Regions from separate parts of the Pseudomonas sp. P8_241 genome, predicted to be linked through region 1. Evidence: predicted binding sites of a transcription regulator. Region 1 holds the regulator's gene; each other region holds the start of a gene.
What was found. The regulator FliA, encoded in region 1, starts transcription of late flagellar genes. The targets are predictions, from matches to a motif close to CTAAAGTTTNNNNNNNNNNNGCCGNTAA.
Positions count from the first base shown of each region.

Region 2: a site for FliA is predicted at 4,324-4,351, ahead of QMK58_RS06435 (methyl-accepting chemotaxis protein). Genes of this name have one in related genera too.
Region 3: a site for FliA is predicted at 4,130-4,157, ahead of QMK58_RS24355 (flagellar protein MotY). Genes of this name have one in related genera too.
Region 4: a site for FliA is predicted at 3,646-3,673, ahead of motA (flagellar motor stator protein MotA). Genes of this name have one in related genera too.

Region 1 is NZ_CP125377.1:1,970,220-1,977,868, reverse strand. It holds gene QMK58_RS08975 (chemotaxis protein CheA) at 1-1,650, opposite strand, end outside; gene QMK58_RS08970 (protein phosphatase CheZ) at 1,705-2,493, opposite strand; gene QMK58_RS08965 (chemotaxis response regulator CheY) at 2,513-2,884, opposite strand; gene fliA (RNA polymerase sigma factor FliA) at 3,052-3,792, opposite strand; gene fleN (flagellar synthesis regulator FleN) at 3,789-4,619, opposite strand; gene flhF (flagellar biosynthesis protein FlhF) at 4,736-6,061, opposite strand; gene flhA (flagellar biosynthesis protein FlhA) at 6,073-7,649, opposite strand, start outside.
Region 2 is NZ_CP125377.1:1,442,205-1,449,853, reverse strand. It holds gene QMK58_RS06455 (TetR/AcrR family transcriptional regulator) at 1-54, shown strand, start outside; gene QMK58_RS06450 (DUF2025 family protein) at 236-562, opposite strand; gene QMK58_RS06445 (glycerophosphodiester phosphodiesterase) at 780-1,907, shown strand; gene QMK58_RS06440 (PepSY domain-containing protein) at 2,088-2,396, shown strand; gene QMK58_RS06435 (methyl-accepting chemotaxis protein) at 2,585-4,210, opposite strand; gene QMK58_RS06430 (transporter) at 4,483-5,505, shown strand; gene QMK58_RS06425 (inorganic phosphate transporter) at 5,739-7,352, shown strand; partial or broken gene QMK58_RS06420 (short-chain dehydrogenase) at 7,442-7,639, shown strand.
Region 3 is NZ_CP125377.1:5,440,921-5,448,569, reverse strand. It holds gene grxD (Grx4 family monothiol glutaredoxin) at 1-167, shown strand, start outside; gene bfr (bacterioferritin) at 363-839, opposite strand; gene QMK58_RS24375 (bacterioferritin-associated ferredoxin) at 1,038-1,256, opposite strand; gene QMK58_RS24370 (peroxiredoxin) at 1,559-2,161, shown strand; gene rnt (ribonuclease T) at 2,343-3,020, opposite strand; gene pyrC (dihydroorotase) at 3,017-4,063, opposite strand; gene QMK58_RS24355 (flagellar protein MotY) at 4,223-5,128, shown strand; gene QMK58_RS24350 (argininosuccinate synthase) at 5,258-6,475, shown strand; gene QMK58_RS24345 (hypothetical protein) at 6,618-7,304, opposite strand.
Region 4 is NZ_CP125377.1:695,537-703,185, forward strand. It holds gene serB (phosphoserine phosphatase SerB) at 1-205, shown strand, start outside; gene asd (archaetidylserine decarboxylase) at 301-1,161, opposite strand; gene rhdA (thiosulfate sulfurtransferase) at 1,180-1,995, opposite strand; gene QMK58_RS03080 (HDOD domain-containing protein) at 2,037-3,575, opposite strand; gene motA (flagellar motor stator protein MotA) at 3,742-4,593, shown strand; gene motB (flagellar motor protein MotB) at 4,597-5,643, shown strand; gene QMK58_RS03095 (toll/interleukin-1 receptor domain-containing protein) at 5,848-6,339, opposite strand; gene QMK58_RS03100 (caspase family protein) at 6,339-7,298, opposite strand; gene rsgA (small ribosomal subunit biogenesis GTPase RsgA) at 7,635-7,649, opposite strand, start outside.

The sequences.
Region 1 (7,649 bases):
GCACTCGGTATCGCTCAGGCGATCGGCCGCGTCCTTGTCCATCACGCCACGTTTTACCGCGATGGAACGCAGGACGTTCGGGTCCATGCCTTTGCCGTCATCGGAGATCGACAGCAGGATGTGATCGCCTTCCTGCTCGGCGGCCAGAACCACCTTGCCGCCACGTGCCTTGCCCGAGGCTTCGCGTTCTTCCGGCGACTCGATGCCGTGGTCGACCGCGTTGCGCACCAAGTGGACCAATGGGTCGGCCAGGGCTTCGACGAGGTTCTTGTCGAGGTCGGTTTCTTCGCCGACCAGCTCCAGGTTGATCTCTTTCTTGAGCTGCCGAGCCAGGTCGCGAACCAGGCGCGGGAAGCGCCCGAAGACTTTCTTGATCGGTTGCATCCGGGTCTTCATGACCGCGGTTTGCAGGTCGGCCGTCACCACATCGAGGTTCGACACCGCCTTGGACATGGCTTCATCGGCGCTGTTGGCACCCAGGCGTACCAGGCGGTTACGCACCAGCACCAACTCGCCGACCATGTTCATGATTTCGTCGAGACGCGCGGTATCGACCCGCACGGTGGTCTCGGCTTCGCTGGCCGTTTTTTCCGCCGGCGGCGCGGCGACAGCGCGGGCCGGCGCCGGTGCTGCGGCAGGCGCTTGGGCTTTCGGTTCCGGGGCCTTGGCTACAGGCGTGGGCGCGGCGGCTTTGACTGCCGGGGCCGCGACGGACGCACTCGCCCCGCTCACCACCTTCGCGGTGCCGACTTCGCTGAACTTGCCTTTGCCATGCAGCTCGTCGAGCAGCGATTCGAACTCGTGGTCGGTGATCAGATCGCTACCGGCCGCTACAGCGCTTGGCGCTGCGGGCACGGGCACCGAGGCAATCGCCGATTCCAGCGCTTCGACGGCAAAGTTACCCTTGCCGTGCAGCTGATCGAGCAGCGCTTCGAATTCTTCATCGGTAATGTCGGAGCTGTCGCCAGCGGCTTTCGGCGCTGGTGGCGCAACAGGCGCTGGCGCGATTGCGTCGACGGCGAACTGGCCTTTACCGTGCAATTGATCGAGCAGGGACTCGAACTCGGCATCGGTGATTTCATCGCTTGCCGCGGCATTGCCGGCCGAGACTGGAGCAGCCGCCGGCGCCTCGGCCTGTGCCTTGACGGCGTTCAGCGAATCCAGCAGTTGTTCGAATTCGTTGTCGGTGATGTCACCCGATTCGCTTTGAGGAGCGCCAACCACTTCGGCGACGGGGGCAGGCGCCGCCTCGTCAGCTGCCTGAGGTTCTGCCAGACGCGCCAGTGCGGCGAGCAATTGAGGTGTGGCGGCCGTGATCGGGCAGCGCTCGCGGACTTCGCTGAACATACCGTTCACCGCGTCCAGTGCTTCGAGCACCACGTCCATCAACTCCGAATCGACGCGACGCTCACCCTTGCGCAAGATGTCGAACACGTTCTCGGCGATGTGGCAGCACTCCACCAGCTCGTTGAGCTGGAGGAAGCCGGCGCCCCCTTTTACAGTGTGAAAACCGCGAAAAATTGCATTGAGCAAATCCGCATCATCCGGACGGCTTTCCAGCTCGACCAGTTGTTCGGACAGTTGCTCTAGAATCTCGCCGGCCTCAACCAGGAAATCCTGAAGGATCTCTTCATCGGCGCCGAAGCTCATGTAGGGGGGTGCTCCTAAAGGTCAAAAAACCCAAAAACCTAAAATGCTAAAACGCTAGAACCCTAGGCTGGATAACAAATCGTCCACATCGTCCTGACCGGACACAACGTCTTCTCTTTTATCGGCATGAATCTGCGGACCTTCACCCTGAGAGAGATGTTTTTGTGGATCTTTTTCTGCAAGCATCGCGGCACGGTCATGTTCGATGCCCGCAAAGCGGTCCACCTGACTGGCCATCAGCACGAGCTTGAGCAAGTTGCTTTCAACTTCGGTGACCAACTGGGTCACGCGCTTGATCACCTGCCCCGTGAGGTCCTGGTAATCCTGGGCGAGCAGGATGTCGTTAAGGTTGCTCGACACCGCACGACTATCGACACTGCTGCGCGACAGAAAACCGTCGACCCGTCGTGCCAGCTCGCGAAATTCTTCGGCCCCGACTTCGCGACGCATGAAGCGCCCCCAGTCCGTGCTCAAGGCCTGGGCTTCATCACCCAGGCTGTTGACCAGTGGCGTGGCGCTTTCGACCAGGTCCATGGTGCGATTGGCCGCGGCTTCGGTCAGCTTCACAACGTAGCCCAGACGCTCGGCGGCGTCGGTGATCTGGGACACTTCTGCGGCTTGCGGCATGTGCGGGTCAATCTGAAAATTGACGATCGCGCTATGCAGCTCGCGGGTGAGCTTGCCCACCTCCTGATACAGGCCGCGATCACGGGTCTGATTGAGCTCATGGATCAATTGCACAGCGTCGCCGAACTTGCCTTTTTCAAGGCTTGCGACCAATTCGACGGCGTGTTTTTTCAGGGTCGATTCAAAATCGCCCAATGAAGATTCGTTATTCCCCATAGCTCCCCCGTGGCGCCGTTCAACCGATGCGTTCGAAAATCTTCTCGATTTTTTCTTTCAACGCCTGGGCTGTGAAGGGTTTGACCACATAGCCGTTAACGCCGGCCTGGGCCGCTTCGATGATCTGCTCACGCTTGGCTTCAGCGGTTACCATCAACACCGGCAGGTGCTTGAGCTTTTCATCGGCACGCACGTGGCGCAGCAGATCGATGCCGGTCATGCCCGGCATGTTCCAGTCCGTTACCAGAAAGTCGATGCTTCCGCTGTTGAGCACCGGAATGGCGGTAGTGCCATCATCGGCCTCGACGGTGTTGGTGAACCCAAGGTCACGCAGCAGGTTCTTGATGATCCGCCGCATCGTTGAGAAGTCATCAACGATGAGGATTTTCATGTTCTTGTCCAATTCGACCTCCAAGCAGTCTTAAACGCGCCCAGCACCTGGACGCGCCATTTCATTCAATCCGGCAAAGCACTCAATGACTGTCTGGAGCACAACAGATCGAGACCGGTGCAGTTCAACGCCACACCAGCTCCATTCGCAGTGTCCCCACACTGCCTTCAGCGCGCTCGCCACTCCCCCAAACGCCCCCGCAAACGGGCCGCGCACTGGCTGTGTAACTGGCTGACCCGAGATTCGCTGACCCCCAGGACCTCCCCGATTTCCTTGAGATTCAACTCTTCGTCGTAGTACAGCGCCAACACCAGTCGCTCACGCTCCGGCAAATTGGCAATCGCGTCCGCCAGCGCTGCCTGGAAGCGTTCATCTTCCAGATCGCGAGACGGCTCGAGATGAGCACTCGCGCCATCCTCGTGCAGCCCCTCATGTTCGCCGTCCTGCAACAGGTCGTCGAAACTGAATAACCGGCTACCCAGGGTGTCGTTCAAAATTCCGTAATAATCATCGAGACTCAATTGGAGTTCGGCCGCAACCTCGTGATCTTTAGCGTCACGGCCGGTTTTAGCTTCAATCGAGCGAATCGCGTCGCTGACCATGCGCGTATTGCGGTGAACCGAACGGGGTGCCCAGTCTCCCTTGCGCACTTCATCGAGCATCGCGCCGCGGATTCGTATGCCCGCGTACGTCTCGAAACTGGCGCCTTTGCTGGCGTCGTATTTGGTCGAGACTTCAAGCAGACCGATCATCCCGGCCTGGATCAAGTCTTCGACCTGGACACTGGCCGGCAGACGCGCCAGCAAGTGGTAGGCAATGCGTTTGACCAGCGGCGCGTAACGCTCGATCAGCTCGTACTGCGCATCGCGGGCCGATTGCTTGTAGAGGTTGTAGCCGCTGGCGGTCATAACACCGGTCCTGCCGTTTGTTGCACGAGGCGCTCGACGAAAAACTCCAGGTGCCCACGCGGGTTGGCGGGCAGCGGCCAGGTGTCGACCTTCTGCGCGATCGCCTTGAACGCCAGCGAGCATTTGGAACGCGGGAAGGCTTCATATACGGCGCGTTGCTTCTGCACAGCCTTGCGCACGCTTTCGTCATAAGGCACGGCGCCGACGTATTGCAGCGCGACGTCGAGGAAGCGGTCGGTGACCTTGGTCAACTTGGCGAACAGGTTGCGCCCTTCCTGCGGACTCTGGGCCATGTTGGCCAGGACGCGGAAACGGTTCATGCCGTAGTCGCGGTTGAGCAACTTGATCAAGGCGTAGGCATCGGTGATGGATGTCGGCTCGTCGCAGACCACCAGCAACACTTCCTGAGCGGCGCGAACGAAGCTGACGACCGACTCACCGATACCGGCGGCGGTATCGATCACCAGCACATCGAGATTGTCGCCGATATCACTGAATGCCTGGATCAGGCCGGCGTGTTGAGCCGGGCTCAAGTGAACCATGCTCTGGGTGCCGGACGCCGCCGGAACGATGCGAATGCCACCGGGGCCCTGCAACAGAACGTCGCGCAGCTCGCAGCGGCCTTCGATCACGTCGGCCAGGGTACGTTTGGGTGTCAGGCCCAGCAGAACGTCGACGTTCGCCAGCCCCAGGTCGGCGTCCAGCAACATGACGCGCCGGCCTAGTTCCGCCAAGGCCAGCGACAAGTTCACTGACACATTAGTTTTCCCGACGCCACCTTTGCCGCCGGTCACCGCGATCACCTGTACAGGATGCATGCTGCCCATGTTATTCCATTACCTTGTCTTGCATAGACGGAGGCCACATTACTGGCTGCGCGTTCACAAACGGAACAATGCATGGCAGACCATCGATGTAGGTACAAAAACTATTCATTTTCACCTCAGCCTACCTGCTTGGTGGGGCTGTGGTAGATGTCAGCGAACATGTCAGCCATGGCTTCTTCGCTGGGTTCTTCCTGCATTTGCACGCTAACGGCGCGACTGACCAGTTGATGACGACGCGGCAGATGCAAATCATCCGGAATCCGCGGGCCATCGGTCAGATACGCGACCGGCAATTCATGGCTGATGGCTAGACTCAACACTTCGCCCAGACTTGCCGTTTCATCCAGTTTAGTCAGGATGCAGCCAGCGAGCCCGCAGCGCTTGTAACTATGATAAGCGGCGGTTAGAACCTGTTTTTGGCTAGTGGTTGCCAGGACCAGATAATTTTTTGAGCGGATGCCACGGCCAGCCAGGCTTTCAAGCTGCATGCGCAGCGCCGGGTCGCTGGCCTGAAGGCCTGCGGTATCGATCAGCACCACACGCTTGCGCATCAGAGGCTCCAGCGCCTGCACCAGGGACTGCCCCGGATCGACATGGGTTACCGGTACATTGAGGATGCGGCCAAGCGTGCGCAGCTGCTCCTGGGCGCCGATGCGAAAACTGTCCATGCTGACCAGCGCAATGTTCTGCGCGCCGTATTTGAGCACGTAGCGGGCTGCCAGCTTGGCCAGAGTGGTGGTCTTGCCCATGCCGGCCGGGCCGACCATGGCAATCACGCCACCTTCTTCCAGAGGCTCGATTTCCGGCGTCACGATCATTCGCGCCAGGTGCGCCAGCAACATGCGCCAGGCCTGACGAGGCTCCTGAATTTCAGTAATCATGGCCAGCAGATCACGCGACAACGGGCCGGACAGGCCAATGCGCTGCAGACGCCGCCACAGGTTCGCCTGGCCCGGGCTGCTGCCTTGCAGCTGATTCCACGCCAGCGAGCCGAGCTGTACTTCCATCAATTCACGCAGACTGTTGAGCTCAAACCGCATCGAGTCGAACACCCGAGCATCGATACCGGCTGCTGGAGCAGGCGCTGGTGCAGGGTGACGAGGCTCGGCCAGTGTCGGTTCAATCAACGGCTCGGCAGCGGTCAGCGGCAAGCCGGCGAACAACTGAAGGTTGGTGCTGTCGTCGCGCTCGCCTTCGCTGCGCAGGCTCAGTTCGGCCTGGGCGGTGACGATCCGCGACTGGGTCTTGCGCAGCTCATCCTCGAGCTCGAGGTTCGGCACACGCGGCGCCAGCGCCGACAACTTGTAATCCAGCGCGGCAGTCAGCTCGACGCCGCCGGCGATTCGGCGGTTGCCGATGATCGCAGCATCAGCGCCCAGCTCATCACGAACCAGCTTCATGGCCTGACGCATATCGGCGGCGAAAAAACGCTTAACTTGCATAAACCACTACCTCAGCCGTTGGGCCCTACTGTCGCAACGATGGTCACTTGCTTGTTGTCAGGGATTTCCTGATAAGCCAACACGTGCAAACCCGGGACTGCGAGCCGGCCAAATCGCGAGAGCATCGCGCGAACCGGACCGGCTACCAGCAGAATCACCGGTTGACCTTGCATCTCCTGGCGCTGCGCTGCATCGATCAACGAGCGCTGCAGCTTTTCAGCCATGCTTGGCTCCAGCAGAACCCCCTCTTCCGAGCCCTGCCCTGCCTTCTGCAGACTATTGAGCAATATCTGTTCCAACCTTGGCTCCAGCGTGATCACCGGAAGCTCGGAGTCAGTGCCTACAATGCTTTGGACGATGGCGCGAGAGACACCGACACGCACCGCAGCCACCAGGGCGGCGGTATCTTGACTCTTGGCCGCATTATTGGCGATGGCTTCGGCAATGCTGCGGATGTCGCGTACCGGCACCTGTTCAGCCAACAACGCTTGCAACACCTTGAGCAGTTGCGACAGCGACACCACTCCCGGCACCAGCTCTTCGGCCAGTTTTGGCGAGCTGCGGGCCAACAATTGCATGAGCTGCTGCACTTCTTCGTGGCCGATCAGCTCACTGGAATGCTTGTAGAGAATCTGGTTCAAGTGGGTGGCCACTACAGTACTGGCATCGACCACTGTATACCCTAACGATTGCGCTTGCGCACGCTGGCTGATTTCGATCCAGACCGCCTCCAGGCCAAAAGCCGGGTCTTTGGCGGTAATACCGTTGAGCGTGCCATAGACCTGCCCCGGATTGATCGCCAATTCGCGATCCGGGTAAATTTCCGCTTCCGCCAGGATCACCCCCATCAACGTCAGGCGATAGGCACTCGGCGCCAGGTCGAGGTTGTCGCGAATATGCACAGTCGGCATAAGGAAACCCAGGTCCTGGGACAGCTTCTTGCGCACGCCCTTGATCCGTGCGAGCAGCTGACCGCCCTGGTTGCGATCCACCAGTGGAATCAGGCGGTAACCCACTTCCAGGCCGATCATGTCGATAGGCGTCACATCGTCCCAACCAAGCTCTTTGGTTTCCTGGGCCCGCGCTGGCGATGGCAGCAATTCCTGCTGGCGTTTGATCTCTTGCAGCGCCTGCACCTTGGCACCGTTCTGCTTCTTCCAGAACAGATAGGCACCGCCCGCCGCAAGGGCTGCCATGCTCAGGAAGGAAAAGTGCGGCATGCCGGGGACGAGCCCCATGACCGCCATCAAACCCGCCGATACCGCCAACGCCTTGGGCGAGGCGAACATCTGGCGATTGATCTGTTTGCCCATGTCTTCCGAACCGGAAGCACGGGTCACCATGATGGCGGCCGCCGTGGACAACAACAGTGATGGCAATTGCGCCACCAAACCGTCACCGATGGTCAGCAGCGCATACACCTTGCCGGCGTCGCCGAAGGACATGCCGTGCTGGAAGATACCGACCGCCATGCCGCCGATCAGGTTGATGAACAGAATCAGCAAGCCGGCGATGGCATCACCGCGCACGAACTTGCTGGCACCGTCCATGGAACCGTAGAACTCGGCTTCCTGGGCGACTTCCGAAC
Region 2 (7,649 bases), 530 kb from region 1:
AGCACGGTGGTGGAGTCGGCGCTGGATATGTTTCTGGCCTGTTACCAGCAGTGATAAATGACAAGTTCGGCTGCTGAATAAAGCGGCCGTGACTCTCAAGTTTACCGTTGCAATGTATTTCAGAGCGGGCCGCCATCGCTAGCAGGCTAGCTTCCACAGGGGATTTATGAGCGCCACAGATCCAGTGTGGGAGCTAGCCTGCTAGCGATGAGGCCCGTCCAATCATCACAAAACCTCAACCCCGCACCAAACTCCGCACCGCCGAAATTTCCGGCACATCCCGACGGTTCATATACACCCGCAACGGTTGGGTAATGTTGATCCGGTCATCGATGTTCTGGTCCAGCAGTAACTGAATCAACTCACGCTTGAGGGTCATCGATTGCGAGGGGCCCACAGCCCAGACAAACTCGCTAGTGGGGATAATGCCGTCATCCGCCACGTCCATGCCGAACGAATCTTCACTGAAGCGCACGATGTAATGGCCGGTCTTGCGGTTGAGGCCGACGAAACCCTTGAGTTGGTCGGCAGCCTGGCAGATGAGCTGGGAAGTGATGCGCATGGTAAACCTCACAGGGTGATCGTTGGTTTACACGCAGAGCAGGCATGGTGATTTCCCTCTGCCGGGGAAGTTGCGAGCAAGCGTACTGCAAACAGGCGCATAAAAGTGCTGACGAACATCAGCTTTAAGCAGGTTTATGTCGGTCTCGCGATAGCGCCCGCAACGCTCAGTTGTTAAAAGGGACGTCTTTGAAAATCATCGCGAAAGGATCTCGACCATGCCTTCAACCATCACTAAAAGCGCCCTGCTGCTGAGCATGCTGCTTGGCCTCAGCCAGGCACAGGCGTCCAGCGAGCCAAGCCCGGCAGCGCTGGCCTCGCGTTCAGGCATCCCGCACCCGGCAGTGATTGCCCACCGTGGCGCGTCTTTCGATGCCCCGGAGTCCACCGCCGCCGCGTACAAACTCGCCCGCGATCTGGGCGCCGATTACCTGGAACTGGACCTGCAACGCAGTAAGGATGGCGTGCTGTTCGCCCTGCACGATAACGACCTGCAACGCACCTCCGACGTTGCCAGCAAGTTCCCCGAGCGCAAGGACAGCCCAGCCAACGCGTTCACCATGGCCGAGCTGAAAACCCTGGATGCCGGCAGCTGGTTCAACTCCGCGTACCCGGATCGCGCGCGTGCGTCCTACGTGGGCCTGAAAATTCTGACCCTCGATGAAATCATCGACATCGCACAAGGCAACTCGCTGCACAAGCCTGGCCTGTACATCGAAACCAAGGAGCCCAAGCAGTTTCCCGGCATCGAGCATGACCTGAAAAAGAAACTGCAGGACCGTGGCTGGCTAAGCCCGGCCGGTTCGAAACTGGCGAAAAGCGAGCTAGCCGTGGGTCAGGGCAAAGGCAAGGTGATCCTGCAAACCTTCGAGAAAAGCAGCCTCGAACTGCTGCAAAAGGAAATGCCTCAGGTACCGAAGATTCTGTTGCTGTGGGTCGCAGAAGGCAGCATCGAGCCGGAGTCGAAAGTCTCGTTTGCCGAGTCCGGTGAGCATGACAAAGCCGCTTACTATGCCAAACAGCACCCCAAGGACAAAGCCGAGTTCCAGCGCTGGGTCGACTACGCCAAAACCCAGGGCGCCATCGGCACCGGCCCTTCCGCAGCGCTCACCCACGGTGGCGATCAGAGTTACTCGGACCTGGTACAACCGTGGATGAACCAGTACACCCACGAACAGGGCTTGCTGGTTCACGTCTACACCATCGACGATGCGGTGGATTACCAGAAAGTCATGGACGCCGGTGTCGACGGTATCTTCACCAACCGCGCCAGCGAACTGCTGAAGTTCTACAAACGCCCGGCCGCCGCCAGCGTGACGCAGGTACTGCAGAACAACGGTTACTAGGACTGACGCAAAATCTGTAAGAGCGTGGTGTGCCCGCGAAGGGGCCATCCGCTCCAACATCAACGTTGATGTCCACGCTCCCACAGTTATTGATGCAAGACATGTAGGAAAATTTAAGGGTGGATTAAGTTACACCGGCTAACCTGATCTCACTTAAACAGCTCAACAAGGAAAGACACCATGAAGACTCTGACTGCCCTGTTCACCGCTGCAGCCATGACGCTCACTGCTGGCCTGGCCCAGGCCAAAGATGTTCCCGTCGATCAGATTCCTCAACTGGTCAAGGACGGCAAGATCAAGCCGCTCGAAGAGCTGAATCAGATCGTGATGAAGCTGCACCCGGGCGCCACCATTACCGACAGCGACCTGGACAAACACTCCACCATTTACGAATACGAAGTCGAACTGCGTGACGCTCAGAATGTTGAATGGGACGTGGACCTGAACGCTACTACCGGCGAAGTCCTGAAGAACAAAAAAGACGACTGATGCATAACGCCTTGTAGGAGCCGGCTTGCTGGCGATGAACGATGACGCGATAAACTTGATGTCCGTGTTGCCTGGATCGCCAGCAAGCCGGCTCCTGCAAGGTCCGTGAGAATGTGATGTTGTCACACAACAAAAAGCCGCACGATCTTCCGATCTTGCGGCTTTTTTCGTCTTGACTACTCAGGCCATCACGCCCTCAGACGTGCCGTCACCTCATTCAACTGCCCCGACAAACCATGCAGGTTGTGACTCGCCGCTTCGGTGCGCTGCACGTTATCCAGATTGGTGCTGGCGATGCTGGTGATCTCGGTGAGGTTGCGCGAGATGTCTTCGGCCACCGAGGTCTGCTCTTCGGCAGCGGTGGCGATCTGGCGATTCATGTCGCGGATCGCCTCCACGGCCAGGGTGATGCGCTCCAGCATGGCACCGGCCTGGGTCACTTGCTCAACGCTTTCATCGCTGCGCGCCTGTCCGCTTTCAATCGCCTGAGCCGCATCGATCGCGCCGGTCTGCACGGTTTGAATGATCTGGTTGATCTCGATGATCGATGCCGCCGTGCGCTGGGCCAGGCTGCGCACTTCATCGGCCACCACCGCGAAACCACGCCCGGCTTCACCGGCACGGGCCGCTTCGATGGCAGCGTTGAGCGCCAGCAGATTGGTCTGTTCGGCAATGCCGCGGATCACTTCCAGCACTTTGCCGATGCGACCGCTGTCGGTTTCCAATTGGCGGATCACGTTGGCAGTGTTGGTGATTTCACCGCGCATCTGGGTGATGGTGTGAATCGTGCCCTGCATGACTTTTTCGCCCTGCTGCGCGTTCTGGTCGGCGTCGTCCGCTGCCCGTGCTGCATCGGCCGCATGACGCGCCACTTCCTGTGCGGTGGCAGACATTTCGTTCATCGCCGTGGCCACCTGATCGGTGCGATTGAACTGCTCGTTGGTGCCACCCGCCATCACGGTCGCAATCGAGTTCAGCTCACCGCTGGCGCTGTCCAGGTCCGAAGCACTGCGCTGCAAACGGCTGAAGGTTTCAGCGAGAAAATCGCGCAGTGTGTTGGCAGCCATTGCCAGTTTTCCCAGTTCATCCTGACGGTGACTGGACACGCGCTCAGCGATACGGCCCTGACTAAGCTGGGCAACATAATCGATCAACTGGCGAATCGGCTCGACCAGGTTGCGATTGACCAGCCACAGGCTCAGCAGGCCAATCAACAACCCCGAGGCCAGCATGACAACGATGCCCAGCCATACCGTGCGATCGGCACTGGCACTGATCAGCGTCGATTGCTCCGCGCCCTGCTTGCGTAACGCGCTGACCAGTTCGCTCATCTGATCGCTGGCCGCACGGTCCACGCCCTTCAGCGCTGCGTCACCGGCCGCCGGGTCACCGCCTGCTGCCACAAAGGCATCACGACCCTTCTGATAGGCCGCCCCCAGCAAACGGTGCTCGTCACGCAAGCGTTCGATACGGGTCTTGAGTTGCGGCTCGATGCCCTTTTGTCCGGCCAGTTCGCCAAGGATGTTCTGCACGTCGCGCTGTCGGTCTTCGAATTGCGCCCAGTACTTGTTCAGGTCTGCCGGCTGCTTGCCACGCAGCAGGACGTTTTTCCACTCCTGAACCTGCACCTTGAATTGCAGGTTGGCTTCATCGATTAATTGCGAGGTATGCAGCGGACCTTCGATCAAATTGGCGTAGTTCTGCACACCACTGGACAGAAAATGAAAGCAGCTCAGTGCGATCAACAGCGTCGCGATCAGACTACCGCTCAGCAGGGCGAGAATTTGCGTTCTCAGGGACTTTTGCAAAAGCATCGAAGGGTACTCATGGCAGGAATGAGGCACGCCCGGTTAAGGCGTGAAAATGTCCGGACTTCTTTGTCTACGGTCTCGGCGGGTCGCCGTCGGCGCGCAACTTGACCCAAACGTAATCGGCGTGCCAGAGCGGTTCTTGAGAAAATACCGACCGCCGGTAGCGTTGCGACTGCGGTCTTTTTACTGTCATGAAAACGTCATCTGCGCTTGCGATGATGCCGCTCAGGTGAACCTGTAAAACCTGCGACAGGCGCTTTCCTTTGCGAGCACTCATGAATCACAGCATCGATCAAAGCCATCGGGATCCCGATCTGTTCGGCCTGCTTTATGGATTCAGTTTTCGCCCAGGTGAACGCGGCCGGGAAATCGACTCGGCCGAGGCGTTGCGATGTCTGCAACAGCCGGAGGACGACGAGCAGTTTCTCTGGCTACACCTGAACCTCGCCCACGCCGCGTGCGAGCGCTGGATGAAAAGTCATCTGGAGCTGCCCGATGAGTTTTTCGAAGCACTGCACGAAGGCTCGCGTTCGACACGTATCGAGCACGTCGACTCGGCGCTGCTGGCGGTGGTCAACGATGTAGTGTTCAACCTCAGCAGCATGGTCTCCTCCGATGTCTCGACGTTATGGGTATGCGCCCGTAGCCGTCTGATCATCAGTGCGCGTCTGCAACCGCTGCACTCGGTGGATAAGTTGCGCTCGTCGGTCAAGGCCGGTGAACGCTTTCGTTCGCCTCTGGAACTGCTGGTGCATCTGCTGCGCGACCAGGGCGAAGTACTGACTCAGATCGTGCGCAAGACCAGCCTGAGCGTGGATCAGGTCGAAGACCAATTGCTGTCCTCGCGACCGTCGACCAATCGGGCAGAGCTGGGGGCCAACCGTCGGGTGCTGGTGCGCCTGCAACGGTTGCTGGCGCTGGAGCCGGGGTCATTGCTGCGTCTGCTCAACCGTCCACCGCAATGGCTGCAAAAGGAGGACGTGAAAGAGCTGCGCAAGTCCACCGAGGAGTTTGCCCTGATCATCAATGACCTCACGGCGCTGGGTGAACGGATCAAGCTGTTGCAGGAAGAAATTGCCGCCAACCTCAACGAACAAAGTAACCGCACGCTGTTCACCTTGACGGTGGTGACGGTGCTGGCCTTGCCAATCAACATCATTGCCGGTTTCTTCGGCATGAACGTCGGTGGTGTGCCGCTCTCCCAGGATCCGGAGGGATTCTGGATTCTGGTGGCACTGGTGGCAACGTTCACCGTGATTGCCGGACGCTGGGCATTTCGCAAGCGACAGGATTACTGAACGTCCGTGAAACCTGTAGGAGCGAGCTTGCTCGCGAAAAACCAAACGGCACCGCTGGGTGCCAGGTTTCAAGCGTTATCGTTCACGACCATCGCGAGCAAGCTTGCTCCTACAGGAATGCATTTCAGATTAACGGAATTGCAAACAACCCAAACACTGACCTAAAGCAGTCTCCCTGTAACATTTCGCAATGATCATGACCAACACTCCTTCCCTTCTCAGGAATGTCAGGCATGGCCACCCCCTCCTTCACCGCCTCCCCGGCGCCAGCTGGCAGCGCCAAGCTGCAACTCGATAAAAAACCCGGCTTGCTGACTATCGTGGTGTTTTTTGCCGTACTGGGCATCGGCTTGCTATTCACCGCTTACAGCCTGATGCACGACATGCGCGAACTGGGCACCGTGGTGACCACATGGACACCGTTTCTGCTGCTGGGTGTGGCGCTGCTGATTGCGCTGGGCTTCGAGTTCGTCAACGGCTTCCACGACACCGCCAACGCAGTGGCCACGGTGATTTACACCAACTCGCTGCCGCCGAACTTCGCCGTGGTCTGGTCCGGATTCTTCAACTTCCTCGGGGTGTTACTGTCCAGCGGTGCAGTGGCCTTCGGCATCATCGCCCTGCTGCCGGTGGAATTGATTCTGCAGGTTGGGTCATCGGCTGGTTTCGCCATGATCTTCGCCCTGCTCATCGCGGCCATCCTGTGGAACCTTGGCACCTGGTGGCTGGGGCTGCCGGCGTCCTCATCGCACACGTTGATCGGTTCGATCATCGGTGTCGGTGTTGCCAACGCGCTGATGCATGGACGCGACGGCACCAGCGGCGTGGATTGGGCACAGGCGACCAAGATTGGTTATGCACTGCTGCTTTCGCCTTTGGTCGGTTTCGGCTTTGCTGCCCTGTTGTTGTTGGCCCTGCGCGCTTTCGTCAAGAACCGTGCGCTGTACAAAGAACCCAAAGGCGATACCCCGCCACCGTGGTGGATTCGCGGCCTGCTGATCCTGACGTGCACCGGTGTGTCCTTCGCCCATGGTTCCAACGACGGCCAAAAAGGCATGGGCCTGATCATGTTGATTCTGGTCGGCACCCTGCCAATGGCTTACGCACTGAACCGCGCCATGCCCGCCGATCAAGCGTTGCAATTCGCTGCCGTCGCGCAAGTTACCCAACAAGCGCTGGTGAAAGCGGCACCGCAACCGGCACCCGCCGACCCGCGCTCAGTGCTGTCCGAATACGTACGAAGCAAAGACGCGACACCGCAACTGGTGCCTGCGCTCGCCGCATTGACCGGTAGCATTGGCGCCGAAGTAAAAGGTTACGGGTCGCTGTCGAAAGTCCCGGCTGAAGCCGTGAGCAACGTGCGTAACGACATGTACCTGGCCAGCGAAACCATTCGCCTGATGGACAAGAACAAAGTCGTCAACTTCGACGCCGACACCAGCGACAAGCTGCAACTGTTCAAACAACAGATCGACAACTCCACGCGATTCATTCCGTTGTGGGTGAAGATCGCGGTGGCCATTGCTCTGGGCCTGGGCACCATGGTCGGCTGGAAACGCATCGTGGTGACCGTCGGCGAGAAGATCGGCAAGACCCACCTGACCTACGCACAGGGCGCCTCGGCGGAAACCGTGGCCATGCTGACCATCGGCGCTGCCGACATGTTCGGCCTGCCGGTGTCGACCACTCATGTCTTGTCCTCAGGCGTGGCCGGGACCATGGTTGCCAATGGCGGTGGCTTGCAGATGAAGACTATCCGCAATCTGCTGATGGCCTGGGTGCTGACCTTGCCGGCGGCGATTGTGCTGTCGGGCAGTTTGTATTGGTTGTTCACCCAGTTGTTCTAAATGGCCCCCTGTAGGAGCTGGCTTGCCAGCGAAGACGGCCTGGCAGGATCCGTATCCAGTGGCTGAAAGACCGCATGGTCAGAGCGCCGGCGATGAAGGGTGCGATGGAATTGCTGACGCATTATCAGGCCAAGGAACGGGGTGCCTGCAACATCACGGCGAACAACACCGCGCAGGGCCGCGCCGGTTTGCCGGATGACATTGGCGCTGCAATTGCGCTGCTTTTGACGCAGGGGAGTCAGTGGATCAATGGTCAGCGAGTGGAAGCGTCAGACGGGATGTTTTTGTCAGGCAAAA
Region 3 (7,649 bases), 2.9 Mb from region 1:
CCAACCTGCCAAAATATGCCAACTGGCCAACCTTCCCGCAGCTGTGGGTCGGCGGTGAGCTGGTCGGCGGTAGCGACATCATGATCGAGATGGCTGCAGACGGTTCCCTGCAAACCACCATCAAGGCTGCTGTTGAAGCCGCTGCGGCTAACAAGTCCGAAGCCTGATTCGGTCCCTGCTTCCTGTAGGAGCGAGCATGCTCGCGATGGTAGTCAACGGTAACGCTCGGACTCTGGTTCTCCGCGGCGTTCTCTAGTTCATCGCGAGCAAGCTCGCTCTTACAGTAAAAGCAGGCACAAAAAAGCCCCGCCTCTTCAAAAGAGAGCGGGGCTTTTTGTTGTATCGAGATTAGCGGTACGACGTTATTCGTCTTCGCCCATCTGCGATTGCAGGTAATTTTCAAGACCCACTTTATCGATCAGGCCCAGTTGGGTTTCCAGCCAGTCGATATGTTCTTCTTCGGACTCAAGGATATCTTCAAGCAATTCACGGCTACCGAAGTCGCCAACTTTTTCGCAATGGGCGATGGCCACTTTCAGATCGGCGTGGCCGATTTTCTCGATGCGCAGGTCACACTCAAGCATTTCCTTGGTGTGTTCGCCGATGTGCAGCTTGCCCAGATCCTGGACATTCGGCAGGCCTTCAAGGAACAGGATGCGCTTGATCAGCTTGTCCGCGTGCTTCATCTCGTCGATGGATTCGTGGTACTCGTGCTTGCCAAGCTTGTTCAGGCCCCAATCTTCGTACATGCGTGCATGCAGGAAATATTGATTGATCGCGACCAGCTCATTGGCAAGGATCTTGTTGAGATGCTGGATGACTGTAACGTCGCCTTTCATGATGGGGTCCTGCCCTTTATTAACTGTCTATAAGGCAGAGTTTGAGCCGCCTATTTAATAGTGTCAAACCTAAGTTATTGAAACTTATATGAAAATTAATCGGAATAAGAATGTTTGTGTTCCGCGTCTAGCGCTTAACTAGTTGATTTTCAGGCATAAAAAAACCGGACTAGAGTCCGGTTCTTTGACATTCTGTATTTAGGCGGCGGTAAATTCAGCGGGAAAGGGAATCGCTGCTTGAGCCGTTTGCAGTTTGGTCAGCGTTTCGCGGACCACTTCCTTGGCAAGGCAGGCACATTTACCGCATTGGCTGGCAACGCCGGTGGCCACGCGGACTTCCTTGTAACTGCAGCATCCTTCATAGATCGCATCGCGGATTTGACCGTCGGTGACACCAGTGCAGAGGCAAACATACATAAGGGAAGACCGTCGCTTGTTTATGTCTCGAATGCGATGGATCTTAATGTTAACGAGAATGATTGTCAAAGTGCTTTGCCGTCACTTTAGCCCAAGGCTGACGAACGGTTTTCCTTCAGGGTGCGGCTGCCATTATGCAGCGGCGATTTTGCGTCCTCGGGAAAAACCGTTGAGGACAGGTCAAACGCGCAGTGTATGATGGCCGGTCTTTGCGACCCGGGTTCGTGTCACAGGGCTGCCATCTGAGGGTGGCAGGCTGACGCGAACCTTGTTCTTCACGCTATTACACCAGGAGATATCCAATGAGCGTACTCGTAGGCAAACAAGCCCCTGACTTCACCGTACCGGCCGTACTCGGCAATGGCGAAATCGTTGACAGCTTCACCCTGTCGTCGGCCATCAAAGGCAAATACGGCCTGGTGTTCTTCTATCCGCTGGACTTCACCTTCGTTTGCCCGTCCGAGCTGATCGCTCTGGACAACCGCATGTCCGAGTTCAAGGCGCGCAACGTTGAAGTGGTCGCTGTGTCGATCGACTCGCACTTCACCCACAACGCCTGGCGCAACACCCCGGTCAATGATGGTGGTATCGGCGCAGTCCGTTACACCATGGCTGCCGACATCAAGCAGGAAATCATGAAGGCCTACGACGTTCAGTCCGCTGACGGCGTGGCTTTCCGTGGCGCGTTTCTGATCGACGACAAAGGCGTTGTCCGTTCGCAGATCATCAACGACCTGCCGCTGGGCCGTAACATGGAAGAGCTGCTGCGTCTGGTCGACGCTCTGCAATTCCACGAAGAGCACGGCGAAGTCTGCCCTGCCAACTGGAAAAAAGGCGACAAAGGCATGAACGCTTCGCCAGAAGGCGTTGCTGCTTACCTGACCGAGCACGCTGCCGCGCTGTAAGGCACGTTCCAGGTACAAAAAAACCGGCCATCGAGGCCGGTTTTTTTATGGGTGGAATTGGTCAGATTTCTGTGGGAGCGAGCCTGCTCGCGACGGACTCTGGAACGCCGTGGGGTAACAGGCACCCAGCGTCATCGTTGACGACCATCGCGAGCGTGCTCGCTCCTACAGACAAGCCAGATCAATCGTCGAAATCTTCCCATCCGCCCATTTGTTTCCAGCGATTGACGATGCCGCAGAAAAGCTCTGCCGTCTTCTCGGTGTCATAGCGAGCCGAGTGAGCCTCGCGACCGTCGAAGTCGATATCGGCGGCCTGACAAGCCTTGGCCAGCACGGTTTGACCGTAGGCCAGACCGGCGAGCGTCGCGGTGTCGAAGCTGGAGAACGGATGGAACGGGTTGCGTTTCATGTCCAGTCGCGCAACCGCGGCGTTCAGGAAGCCCAGGTCGAAGCTGCTGTTGTGCCCGACCAGGATTGCCCGTTTGCAGCCGTTGGCTTTCAATGCCTTGCGCACGCCACGGAAAATATCGTTAAGAGCCGACTCTTCACTCACTGCCATGCGCAGAGGGTGATCAAGTTTGATCCCGGTGAACTCCAGGGCCGCCGCTTCGATGTTCGCGCCTTCGAACGGCTCGACACGGAAGAAGTAGGTGTGATCAGGGTACACAAAACCCTTTTCATCCATGGCGATGGTCGTCGCAGCGATTTCCAGCAGGGCGTCGGTGGCCGAGTTGAAACCACCGGTTTCTACGTCGACGACAACGGGCAGGTAGCCACGAAACCGTGCGGCCATTGGGTGACGGGAACCGCCGCCACCGCCTTGACCTTCCTGTTCGTCGTCGAAATGGTCTTCACTCACGCGTGTTCCTCCAGCAGGCGCCAGCGCAGTTTTTCACCGGCGCGCAGCGGGATAACGGTCAGCTCGCCAAACGGCAGGCTGGTTGGGGCAGTCCATTCTTCGCGGACCAGGGTGATGCGATCGGTGTTTGCCGGCAGGCCATAGAACCGTGGGCCGTTGAGGCTGGCGAAGGCTTCGAGCTTGTCCAGCGCATTGCGCTGTTCGAAGGCTTCGGCGTACATCTCGATGGCTGCATACGCGGTGTAGCAACCGGCGCAACCGCAAGCGGCCTCTTTAGCGTGCTGGGCGTGGGGCGCCGAGTCGGTACCGAGGAAGAACTTCTTACTACCGCTGGTGGCAGCGTCGAGCAGGGCTTCCTGGTGCGTGTTGCGCTTGAGGATCGGCAGGCAATAGAAGTGCGGCCGAATCCCGCCCACCAACATGTGGTTGCGGTTGTATAGCAGGTGATGCGCGGTGATGGTCGCGCCAACGTTGGCCGAGGCCGAGTTGACGAACTGCACGGCGTCTGCAGTGGTGATGTGTTCGAACACCACTTTGAGGGTCGGGAAACGCTCTACCACACGACGCATGTGTTCATCAATGAAAATTTTCTCGCGGTCGAACACGTCGACATCGCCTCGGGTGACTTCACCGTGAATCAACAACGGCATCCCGACTTCGGCCATGGCCTCGATCGCAGGGAAAATCTTGTCGATGCTGGTGACGCCAGAGTCCGAGTTGGTGGTCGCGCCGGCCGGGTACAGCTTGGCGGCGTGAACGAACCCGCTGGCCTTGGCCTCGCGAATTTCTTCTGGCTGAGTACGGTCGGTGAGGTACAGGACCATCAGCGGTTCAAATGAGCTTCCAGCCGGGCGGGCAGCGAGAATCCGCTGGCGATAGCCGTCGGCTTCAGCTGCGTTGCGGACCGGAGGGACCAGGTTGGGCATGATGATGGCGCGACCAAAGGTGCGCGCGACATCCGCGACGGTATTGGCCAACACGGCACCATCGCGAAGATGAATGTGCCAGTCGTCGGGACGCAGCAGGGTCAGGCGGTCGGACATGAGGGGATTCCAGGCGGGTCAAACTGAAGGGAATGCTACCGGAAAAGACTCTTGCAGGCACTCGCTATCAAGTTTTGCACGAAGCTTCCGATATCCAACAGGTATGCCGTGAACATCTGTGTGTCGGTCTTTTTGTTGCAGAAGCCAGTGGAGCCTCCCGTGCGCCAGCGTTATTTAGCCTTGCTCAGTGTGTTTGCCAGCCTTCCCGCGATGGCGCTCACTTTCCAGACACGGATGGAGAGCACCGAGTGGACGGTCGAGGGCGACAAGTTCGAGTGCCGCCTGACTCAGCCGATTACCGATTTCGGTTCGGGGCAGTTCGTGCGTCGCGCTGGCGAGCAGGCGACATTTCGTCTGAATGCCTATAACGCGATGATGGGTGGTGGTTCGGCGACTCTGTTGGCCGCCGCAGCGCCATGGCAACCGGGGCGGGGTGACATTAACCTGGGCTCGGTCAGAATCGGCAGCGGCAATGTGTTGTTCAACAGTTCACAGGTTCAGGCCGGACGACTGATCAGCGGTCTGATTGACGGTCGCAGTCCGGTGGTGCGGCATTCTGCGGGGGATGGCCGGATATCGGAAGTGCGCCTTTTGCCGGTCAAGTTCAACAAGGCATTTGCCGACTACCAAGGTTGTGTGGCGAAGTTGTTGCCGCAGAATTTCGATCAGGTGAAACAGTCTCAGGTCGGTTTTCCCGGGGGCGGCATTGATCTGGATGCAGCCGCCAAGGCCAGGTTGCAGGTGATGCTGGAGTACATGAAGGCCGACCCGACAGTCAATCACATCGAACTCGACGGCCACTCCGACAATAGCGGCAACCGCCTGACCAACCGCGATCTATCACGGCGCAGGGCTCTGGCAGTCATGGATTTTTTCAAGGCCAATGGCATTCAGGAATCGCAGATCACCCTGCGCTTCCACGGTGAGCGTTATCCGTTGGCACCGAACAGCAATAATGCCCATCGCTCGAAGAATCGTCGGGTAGCGATTCGTCTGGAGCGGGGAGCACCGCCGGAACAAGTAGCTCCGCAAGCCACGAAGCCGGATGCCTCGGCAACTTCCTGATCCGCTGATCATGGTCGCTCTCTCGACATGTTCTGTCGCTTCGTCGTCATAAGCTGTCGCGCCACTGTAAATTATTCTGCATGAGCGGTAGACTTCCCGGCTTTCCGTAGAACCCCGTGGAGTGATGGCATGGCGGACGTAAACAAGGTCGTTCTGGCATATTCCGGCGGCCTGGACACTTCGGTGATCCTCAAGTGGCTGCAGGATACTTATAACTGTGAAGTAGTGACCTTTACCGCTGACCTGGGTCAGGGCGAAGAGGTCGAGCCGGCCCGCGCCAAGGCACAGGCCATGGGCGTAAAAGAAATCTACATCGACGATCTGCGCGAAGAATTCGTGCGTGATTTCGTGTTCCCGATGTTCCGCGCCAACACCGTTTACGAAGGCGAGTACCTGCTGGGTACTTCCATCGCTCGTCCGTTGATCGCCAAACGCCTGATCGAAATCGCGAACGAAACCGGGGCTGACGCCATTTCCCACGGCGCCACCGGCAAGGGCAACGACCAGGTTCGTTTCGAACTGGGCGCTTACGCCTTGAAACCAGGTGTAAAGGTGATCGCTCCCTGGCGCGAGTGGGACCTGCTGTCCCGCGAGAAGCTGATGGATTACGCCGAGAAGCACGCGATCCCGATCGAGCGCCATGGCAAGAAAAAATCCCCGTACTCGATGGATGCCAACCTGCTGCACATCTCCTACGAGGGTGGCGTGCTGGAAGACACCTGGACAGAGCACGAAGAAGACATGTGGCGCTGGACCGTCTCTCCGGAGAACGCTCCTGACAAGCCACAGTACCTGGAACTGACCTACCGCAACGGCGACATCGTCGCGCTGGACGGTGTCGAAATGACCCCGGCCACCGTATTGGCGACCCTGAACCGTATCGGTGGCGAACACGGTATCGGTCGTCTGGACATCGTCGAGAACCGTTACGTGGGCATGAAGTCCCGTGGCTGCTACGAAACCCCAGGCGGCACCATCATGCTGCGCGCTCACCGTGCAATCGAGTCGATCACGCTGGATCGCGAAGTGGCTCACCTCAAAGACGAGTTGATGCCGAAATACGCCAGCCTGATCTACACCGGTTACTGGTGGAGCCCTGAGCGTCTGATGCTGCAACAGATGATCGATGCGTCCCAGGCTCACGTGAACGGCGTTGTACGTCTGAAACTGTACAAGGGCAACGTGATCGTTACCGGTCGCAAGTCCGACGAGTCGTTGTTCGACGCCAACATTGCCACCTTCGAAGAAGATGGCGGCGCCTACAACCAGGCCGACGCAGCGGGCTTCATCAAGCTCAACGCCTTGCGCATGCGCATTGCAGCAAACAAAGGTCGGAAGCTTTTCTGAAGCCTTTGAGCTTGTAATGGGAACTGCGGCCTCGTATCAACGAGGCCGTAGTTCTGAATGAGGGGGCGTTTTGCCCTGAATTGCGATACCACGTTCATTCTGCTGACGCCTTTCTGTGCGCCGGTTGGCGCTGCGGCGTCAATTACTGCTGGTTGCTGGCGAGTGCTCCCTCCTGGCCTATGACCGTCAATTCATGAGAACTCAAATTGTAAGCAACATAGAATGTTGCGTTGCGTTTGCGTGCCGGTCGTGAATGCCTGAGCGCGACAGCTTTCAATAACGTCTCCGTTTCGGTACACGTGATGAACATCACCGTGCTCGCCGGTTTCTCCTGGTGCTTTTGGAACTTTTCCAGCAGAGCGCTAAACTCGACTTTTCTGTCCATGCAACGTGCATCAATGATGTAGAGATCTTTGACATGCTCGGGAAGATGAATATGGTGCTCGACAGAAAACCGAGTATGTAAACTTATCCCGGTTTGTGAGTTAGGGGGAAGTTGGTGGTCACTTATCGATGTAACAGGTTTGGGCGCACTTAACGTCTCTTTAGGTGTCTTGTTTTCCGAGTGCTCGGTATTTTCCATGATTTTAATGAAGTGTTTTCCCTTTTCAAAGTCGGAAGGGGCATACAGTGATCGATGGTTGAAGTTGAGCGTCGCGAAAAACAATAAAAGTAAATAGAACGGAAAGCTGATCAAAAACCACACATAGAGTTCTCTTTCGTCATCATCGAGGAAGGGCAAGGATATTGCTGCCGAGGTTTCAGACAGGACAGCAAACATCCCGATAATTGTCATGGGGTTCGTGATGAGGCTTTGAGGTCTTATCATGCTTTATGCTCATGTTAATGTGATTTTCTCGATGGCTTACAGGTTTGGTTTTCGGGTGCAGGGTGGATCTGTGGAGCTGAACGTTTTTCTTAGTGATTTTTATTTAATACCTTTGTCGGTTTTTTCGAAGGGTTGAATTGTTACTTTTATCATCCTTTAATGAGTTTTTTTTGCTGTAAGATTAAGATGATAGTTGGCGTGTGATATTTCTGGTACGAATGTTGATTCTGAAAATATCCGTTACTTTTGTATTGGCGGTAGGGTGCGCTGCTTTCAGAACACGGCTTTTGGCTCACGTTACTCGTTGATTTTTGTTAAAGGTCGATACAAAAAATGATTTAAGGA
Region 4 (7,649 bases), 1.3 Mb from region 1:
ACACAAGGAAGGGTTGCGTCTGGAGCAGACCATTGCGGTCGGCGACGGTGCGAACGATTTGCCGATGCTGGCGATTGCCGGGTTGGGCGTGGCGTTCCGTGCCAAACCGCTGGTCAAGCAGTCGGCCAAGCAAGCCATTTCGACTCTGGGTCTGGATGGTGTGTTGTATCTGCTGGGCTTTCGCGACCGCGACGGGCAGCTGTAACCCGTAAATCCACTGTAGGAGCCGGCTTGCTGGCGATGGCGTCCTCAAGGGCCCCATCGCCAGCAAGCCGGCTCCTACAGGTTCAGCGCATGGGTTTATGCTTTTGGCGAACCCATGCCCTGGCCCATCTGCACCGCAGTCCCGGCGGTCATTTCTTCAGCCCACTTCACTTGATCCGGCCCGAATAGCACGACAGCGGTCGAACCCAATTTGAAGCGACCCAGCTCCGCACCTTTTTCCAGGTGGATCGGCGCACGTGCAGCTTCGTCGTAGCGGAAGGTTTTCAGCTCGCGCTTCGGCGGCGTCACCAGGCCGGCCCAGACGGTTTCGATCGAGGCAACGATCATCGCACCCACCAGCACCACGGCCATCGGCCCGCGCTCGGTATCGAAAATGCACGCCACTCGCTCATTGCGGGCAAACAGTTCCGGGACGTTTTCAGCCGTGGTCTGGTTGACCGAGAACAGACGGCCCGGGATATAGACCATTTCGCGCAGAGTGCCGGCCAGGGGCATGTGCACGCGGTGGTAGTCCTTCGGCGACAGGTAAATAGTCGCGAAATCGCCGCCCATGAACGGCGCAGCATTGGCGGTGTCGCCCCCCAGCAGTTCCAGCACGCTGAAGCTGTGGCCTTTGGCCTGGAACACGCGACCGTGTTCGATCGGGCCCAGTTGGCTGATGGCACCATCGGCCGGGCTAAGGATTGCGCCCGGCGTTTCGTCCAGTGGACGCGCGCCGTCTTTCAAGGCACGGGTGAAAAACGCATTGAAGTGCTCGTAGGCGGTCAGGTCTTCGACCAGTGCCTGGGACATATCCACCTCATAGCGCTTGGCAAACCATGCGGTAAAGGCATTTTTGAACCAGCGCACGCGGCATTCGGCGATGCAGCCAGCCAGTCGCGAGAGCAGGTTATGGGGCAGCAGGTACTGGCTGAGGATAAACAGACGCTTGTTCATTAACGGTCCTTAAAAATCTTAAACTTCTACAGGGGTATCGGGATGGTTGCCCCATTCGCCCCAAGAGCCGGCGTAGCCCTTGACCCGCGGATAACCGAGAGCCTTGGCCACCAGATAGGTGAAGCCAGAACGGTGGTGAGTCTGGCAGTGGGTAATCACTTCTTTGTCAGGTGTAATGCCGAGCTGTTCGAGAATCTGCGGCATGTCCGTGCGGATGCGCAGCTGACGCGACTGATCCATGCCGGCGGTCCATTCGAAATTGACCGCGCCAGGTATGTGCCCGCCCTTGGCCGCCAGGACTTTCTCTCCGGAGTACTCCAGCGGCCCGCGTGCATCCCAGATTGCCAGGTCGGCGGCGCCGAGACGGCTTTGCAGGTATTCGCGGGTGGCCGTGGGTTCGTCGTGCAGGGTCAACGCAACCGGACCGCCAACGGGGGCCGGGACCTGGATCGACATTGGCGACCCTTCAGCCAGCCAGGCGGGCAGTCCGCCGTCGAGGTAGTGGTATTTGCTGTGGCCAATGACGTCCAGGAGCCAGATAAAACGCCCGGCCCAACCGCCGCCTTCGTCGTCATAAACAACGTAGACCGCATCGCGATTGTGCCCCAACTCACCAAACAGGGTTTCGAGTGCCGCGTGCGCTGGCATCAGGCCCGGCGCAGGTGGCTGGCCGAGTTGCGTGCGCTTGGGGTCGACGAAGCGCGCGCCGGGAATATGCCCTGCGGTGTAGCGGGCGCTGCTGGTCAGGTCGACCAGAATCAGTTCGCGGGCGTCGAGGCGGGCGAGCAAGTCGCTCGGTTCGATCACCAGCGGCAAGCCAGAGAAGTCAGACATGTGAGGTCTCCAGAGCACAAAAGGGGGGATTGTAACGCAGCTTATTGGCCACGGTGGCTAAAGCTGTGCAGTGCTTTTTCGATGCATTGCGCGGTTTTGCCGAAGGCCTGGACCGTGGTTTCCGAAAACGGCCCACCGCCCTGGTCCGCCACGATGATCATGATCACCCGGCCATTATTGATTAACGAGCGCAGCAACAAATGTTCACCGCTAAATTGTGCGCGCAGGCTGTTGGGCAGCAAGGCTGAGAATTGCGCATTGTTGACCGGTGTCAGGCGCACCTGGGCCTGTTGCGCGAGCAGACGCTGCAACACGGTGCTTTGGCTGACCACAAAATTCAGCCCGGCTGCTTCTTTGGGCAGTCCTACTGTCTGGTGCACGCGCAAATTGGCGTGGCTGCGGTCGGCCATCAAAATCATCCCCCGACGCATGCCGCATGCCTCCAGCGCGTCCCGTGCAGCGATGGTCAAATGCATGGCATTGGTGAAACGACTGGGCTCGACCAGCAGCTCGGCGCATTGTTTGCGCCACTTCGCCAGATTTTCGACGCTGGGTGCCGCCGCCGGCAGTAAACCGGCGTGAACACGGTGAGTGTCCCACGGCCAGATCAGCGATTCGGCGGGGTGCCAGAGATCGGGCATCGCGTGATGACGGGCGCTGTTGGCAGCCTGTTGATGCAACTGCTGCTGGACTTCGTCGATCGGCATTTGCAGGTAAAGGCTGGTCAGGTATTGCCAACGCTCACTGTGCGGACTGTCCCAGGCGTGTTGCGCCGACAGCGCCAGGCCATTGGCCAGCAACACAGTGTTGGCCGGCTGATTGAGCCAGCGACGCAGGGTCGGATCGTCATCGAGGCGGTTTTGCTGGCGCAGTGGGTGCTCGCTGTCGCGGGCGATGCGCAAGACTTTCACGAGTTCCCGCTGCTCGGTCAGCAACAGCCGATAGCCTTGCTGGACCCAGATTGGCAGGCGCCAGACTTCAACCAGCGCCTGGCCGATTTCCAGCAGACGCATGCCAAACAGTTGCTTCTCGACGCTGGACGCCGACTCGCCTTTGTGGATGACCCGCAGCTCCCAGTCTTCGAGCAATTTCGGATGTGTCAGCGCCAAGGGCCATAGCGGTGAAAGAAACAGCAGGCTGCCCCAATGGATGTCCTGCCACAGTCGCGCCAGGCGACTGGCAAAAAAGCCGTTGGCCTGTTGCGTGGCGTGCTGGCTGATCATCTGCAGTTGACGCAAGGCCCTCGGAATATCGGACTGCGACTGGGTGGGCAGGCGTCTGAGCAGTTCTTCGGTGCGCTTCAAACCGAGGCGGTTGATAGCGACCTCAAGGTTTTCCGCAGGTTCGGTCATGCCGCCATGGGTGTGCCGGTTGGCTTCGCGAATCACGCTCAGGGCCAGGGCCGGGCTGTCCTGTATCAAGTCGGCGATATCGCGCAGCGAGCGGCGATCATCGTTGATGGCCTTGCGAACTCGGTCGTGGCTCGCCTGTGGAACCGGAAGGCGCACGCCATCCAGAAGCTTGACCCAGCCTTCGAGTGTGGTCGGTTTTGGTGCTGGAACGTTCGTTTCATTAGCCATGATTGAAGGCGATCATCGTCAACATTCCCTAAGCCCGGAGTGGGTCAAATTGGCTTTTCGCCTGAACTGGCTATAGTCTGGCGCAGTTTTGCCGATAAGTAGAAGAAGAGATTTTTTAACTTCCGAATATGACCTTGAACCCGACTCAGTAAGTACTCTCCTACCTATGGCTAAAATAATCGGCATCATCGTCGTATTCGCGAGCGTGCTCGGCGGATACGTGCTCTCCCACGGCAAGATTGCCGCCCTGATCCAGCCTTTCGAGGTGATGATTATCGGCGGTGCGGCCCTCGGCGCATTTCTGCAAGCCAACCCCGGTTACATGACGATGCACGTGCTCAAGAAATCCCTGAGCATGTTCAGTTCGCGTTTCAACCACGCCTTCTATCTTGAAGTGCTGGGCCTGATCTACGAGATCCTCAACAAAAGCCGCCGCGAAGGCATGATGGCCATCGAGGGGGACATCGAAGATGCCGCCGCGAGCCCGATCTTTGCCAAGTACCCAACGGTCCTCAAGGACGAGCGCATGACCGCGTTCATTTGCGATTACCTGCGCATCATGTCCTCCGGCAACATGGCGCCCCATGAGCTGGAAGGCCTGTTCGACATGGAGTTGTACAGCCTCAAGGAAGACCTGGAGCATCCGTCCCACGCGGTGAACGGCATCGCCGACGCCATGCCCGGTTTTGGTATCGTCGCGGCGGTATTGGGAATCGTGGTGACCATGGCTTCACTGGGTGAAGGCGATCAGAAGTCCATCGGCCTGCACGTCGGCGCGGCACTGGTCGGTACCTTCTTCGGTATTCTGGCCGCCTACGGTTTCTTCGGCCCGCTGGCCCATTCCCTGGCCCACGATGCCAAAGAAGAACTCAACGTCTACGAAGCTATCAAGGCTTCGCTGGTGGCTTCGGCTTCCGGCATGCCGCCATCGCTGGCCGTGGAGTTCGGGCGCAAGGTTCTGTACCCGGCGCACCGCCCTAGCTTCGCCGAGCTTGAACAAGCGGTTCGCGGTCGTTAAGTCATGGAAAACAATCAGCCGATAATCATCAAGCGCGTCAAGCGCTACGCCGGCGGGCATCACGGGGGTGCGTGGAAAATCGCCTTCGCCGACTTCGCGACGGCGATGATGGCGTTCTTCCTGGTGTTATGGCTGCTCTCTACCGCCACGCCGGAACAGAAGATCGCCATCGCCGGTTACTTCAAGGACCCGATCGGCTTTTCCGAAAGCGGCACGCCGTACATCATCGATCTGGGCGGCACGCCGACCCTGGCGCCGGAAAACACCCTCAACCCCGAGGTGAAGTCCCAGCCGCAGCCGGACAAGGTGACAGTCGACGCCGAGCAGGTCGAAGGTATGGCCGAAATGGTCGAGAAGGAACGCCTCGAATTGCTGCTGCAAGAGTTGCAGAACAAGGTCGAAGAGAATCCGCAGCTGCAGAAATTCAAAGATCAGATCCTGTTCGAGATCACCCAGGACGGCTTGCGTATCCAGATCATGGATGCGGAAAACCGTCCGATGTTCGACTCAGGCTCTGCCCGCTTGAAACCGTACTTCGAAGACATCCTGCTGGCCATGGCCGACACCATCAAAGCGGTGCCGAACAAGATCAGCATCAGCGGTCATACCGATGCCAAGCCTTACACCGGCACCGGTGATTTCGGTAACTGGGAGCTCTCGGCCAACCGTGCCAACGCGGCTCGCCGTGCATTGGTTGCGGGCAGCTATCCGGACTCGCAGGTGGCGCGCGTGGTTGGTTATGCATCGTCGGCGTTGTTTGATCGCGAGAATCCGTTCAACCCGGTCAACCGTCGAATCGACATCGTGGTGCTGACCAAGAAAGCCCAACGTGCAATCGAAGGTTCGCAAGGGGCGGAGCCGGCATCCGGGACGCCGCAAGGTTCTGCTGCACCAGGCGCAGCGCCGGCCACGCCGGTCGACCCGAACGCGCTGCCGGCGGACAAGGAACCGTTGCCGGCTCACGAAGTACGTGAGCGTCTTAACCTGTTCGACGACCCGGCGCCAAAGCCGGGTGATCCCGTCCAAACGGCAGAGCCGCCGAAGCAGTGACCGACAAAAAAGCCGACAGCGATGTCGGTTTTTTTATGCGGCTTTCTAGGTTAGGGGCACGCCCCCCGTAGGCGCCGGCTTGCTGGCGATGGTCGTCAACGATAACGCGTGCGGTCTGGATGCCCCCGGCGTATCTGAATCCATCGCCAGCAAGCCGGCTCCTACAGATGTTGGGCGCAAGAAACCCGAAGGGTTGGGGTGACGTCAGAACCCGCGGATGATTCGCGACTTGAGGTCGGCATGAAAGCGATCCGCATTGGATTTGTTGACGCTACGCACCGACTCGCTACCGGTCACCGACTCCAGCGACATCGAGCGCTTGAGCGTTGATTCGTTGCGATAAGCATCAATAAAGAACTCAATATCTTTGTCGCAGGTCAACTTCGGCCACTTTTCCAGGTACAGCGGAAGTTCTGCCGGACCGGTCTTGAACGAGCAGATGCGCCGGTTGGTGATGGTCGCTTCGCCGATTTCGAACGGCACCCACCAGGACCGTGCGGTTTGCTCCGACACCACTGCCAGCAGGTGCGTGCATTCGTTGATGTTGCGGGTAATCACTCCGGTGATGTCGTCGGTGGTCTGGGATTCGGCATCCAGTACGTCGAGGTAGGTCTTGATGTTGGCCTGAATGAGGCGCGTGTTGATGTTGACCGCATGGGCGCGGTCCATGTGGCGGTAGCTGATAAACACTGGCATCAGAAATGTCCCTTGATGGCGAGTTCGCGGTAATAGGCACCGAGCGCGGTGAGACGGCAGCCGGTGGAGTGGATGGCGGCGTAGTACATGTGTTCGGCGTCCACCGGTTCGACCAGGCTGTGGCGGTTGCACTTTTGCAGTTGTGCGAAGACCTCGCCCTGTTCCGGGTTGAACTCGGGTTCGGTGGGCTCAAAGCTGGGGGAGAGGGGGTACACCGACTCCGCTTCGGCAAACCATTCGGGAAGTTTTCGCAGGATTTCCTTGGCGATCAGCGGCGACACTTCGCGCAAGGAAATGAACTGCGAGACGTTGGTTTTGAACACCGGGCGCTGCTCCCAGGCATCGAGGGCATTGTCGACGAAGGAATAGAGGCTGCCTGGGGTGATCTTGCCCAGAATATTCGCCGCACCGCCGTGCAAGGCCTGAAGCAGTAACCCGGTAAACACGCCGTGGTGCGTGCCCTCCATGGCCGGTTCGTCCTTTTTGCAGGCCGTGAGAATCGTCATGCCTTCGCCCACCACGCTGTCCTCACTACGCAAAGCGCGCAGCTCACCAGCCGAGCCACTCTGGCAGCAGTCGAGAATGATCACTTTGTTTTTGATTTTGGTGGCTTTACTTGCCCAATTGAGAATGTCGCTCAGGCGAATTCCGTCCCTGGAAGACTTGTAATCCTGTGGGATCAGCATGCCTTCGTCGTTTTCGTTATCGAAGCTGCCGTGACCGGCGAAGTAGAGGAGCGCGACATTGCATTCGCCGGAAAATAGTTCGCGGATCTGGTCTTCGAGTTTTCCCCGACTCAGGTAATCCTCGGCAGAAGTCAGCACGATGTTCTTGAAGTTTGGATCGCCATTGGCGTCGGTCTTCAATACGCAAGCCATGGCCATGGCGTCGTTGCTGCAACCGCTCAGGTGCGATACATGGGTGTAGTCATTGATGCCGATAAACAGACCCTTACGCATGAACAGGCCGCCGCATGCAGAAATCCCCGTAAGTGAGGTCTGATTGCGCGTCAAGCAAGCGCACGAGGTTGCACTGGGAGTGGGGGCAGGTGCACGAATGGCTGATCAACAAATGGTAGGTTTGCATGAGTGTCCCTCGATGTCGCAGCAGTGCGAAGAGGGTTTGAACTTAGGCAATTTGACGGCAGCCACAAGGGATCGGGGCTTAAACAGAAATGCCCTACAACTACATGTGCAGGTGCCTACAGAAAGGTCTGACGTTCAAGTCGAAGGGGTGGTTGCAGTAGAACCGCCGACCCACTGCCCGGTTGGGTTCCGGGCGGTGGGTGCAGCTGTTTAGTAGCCGTTTTC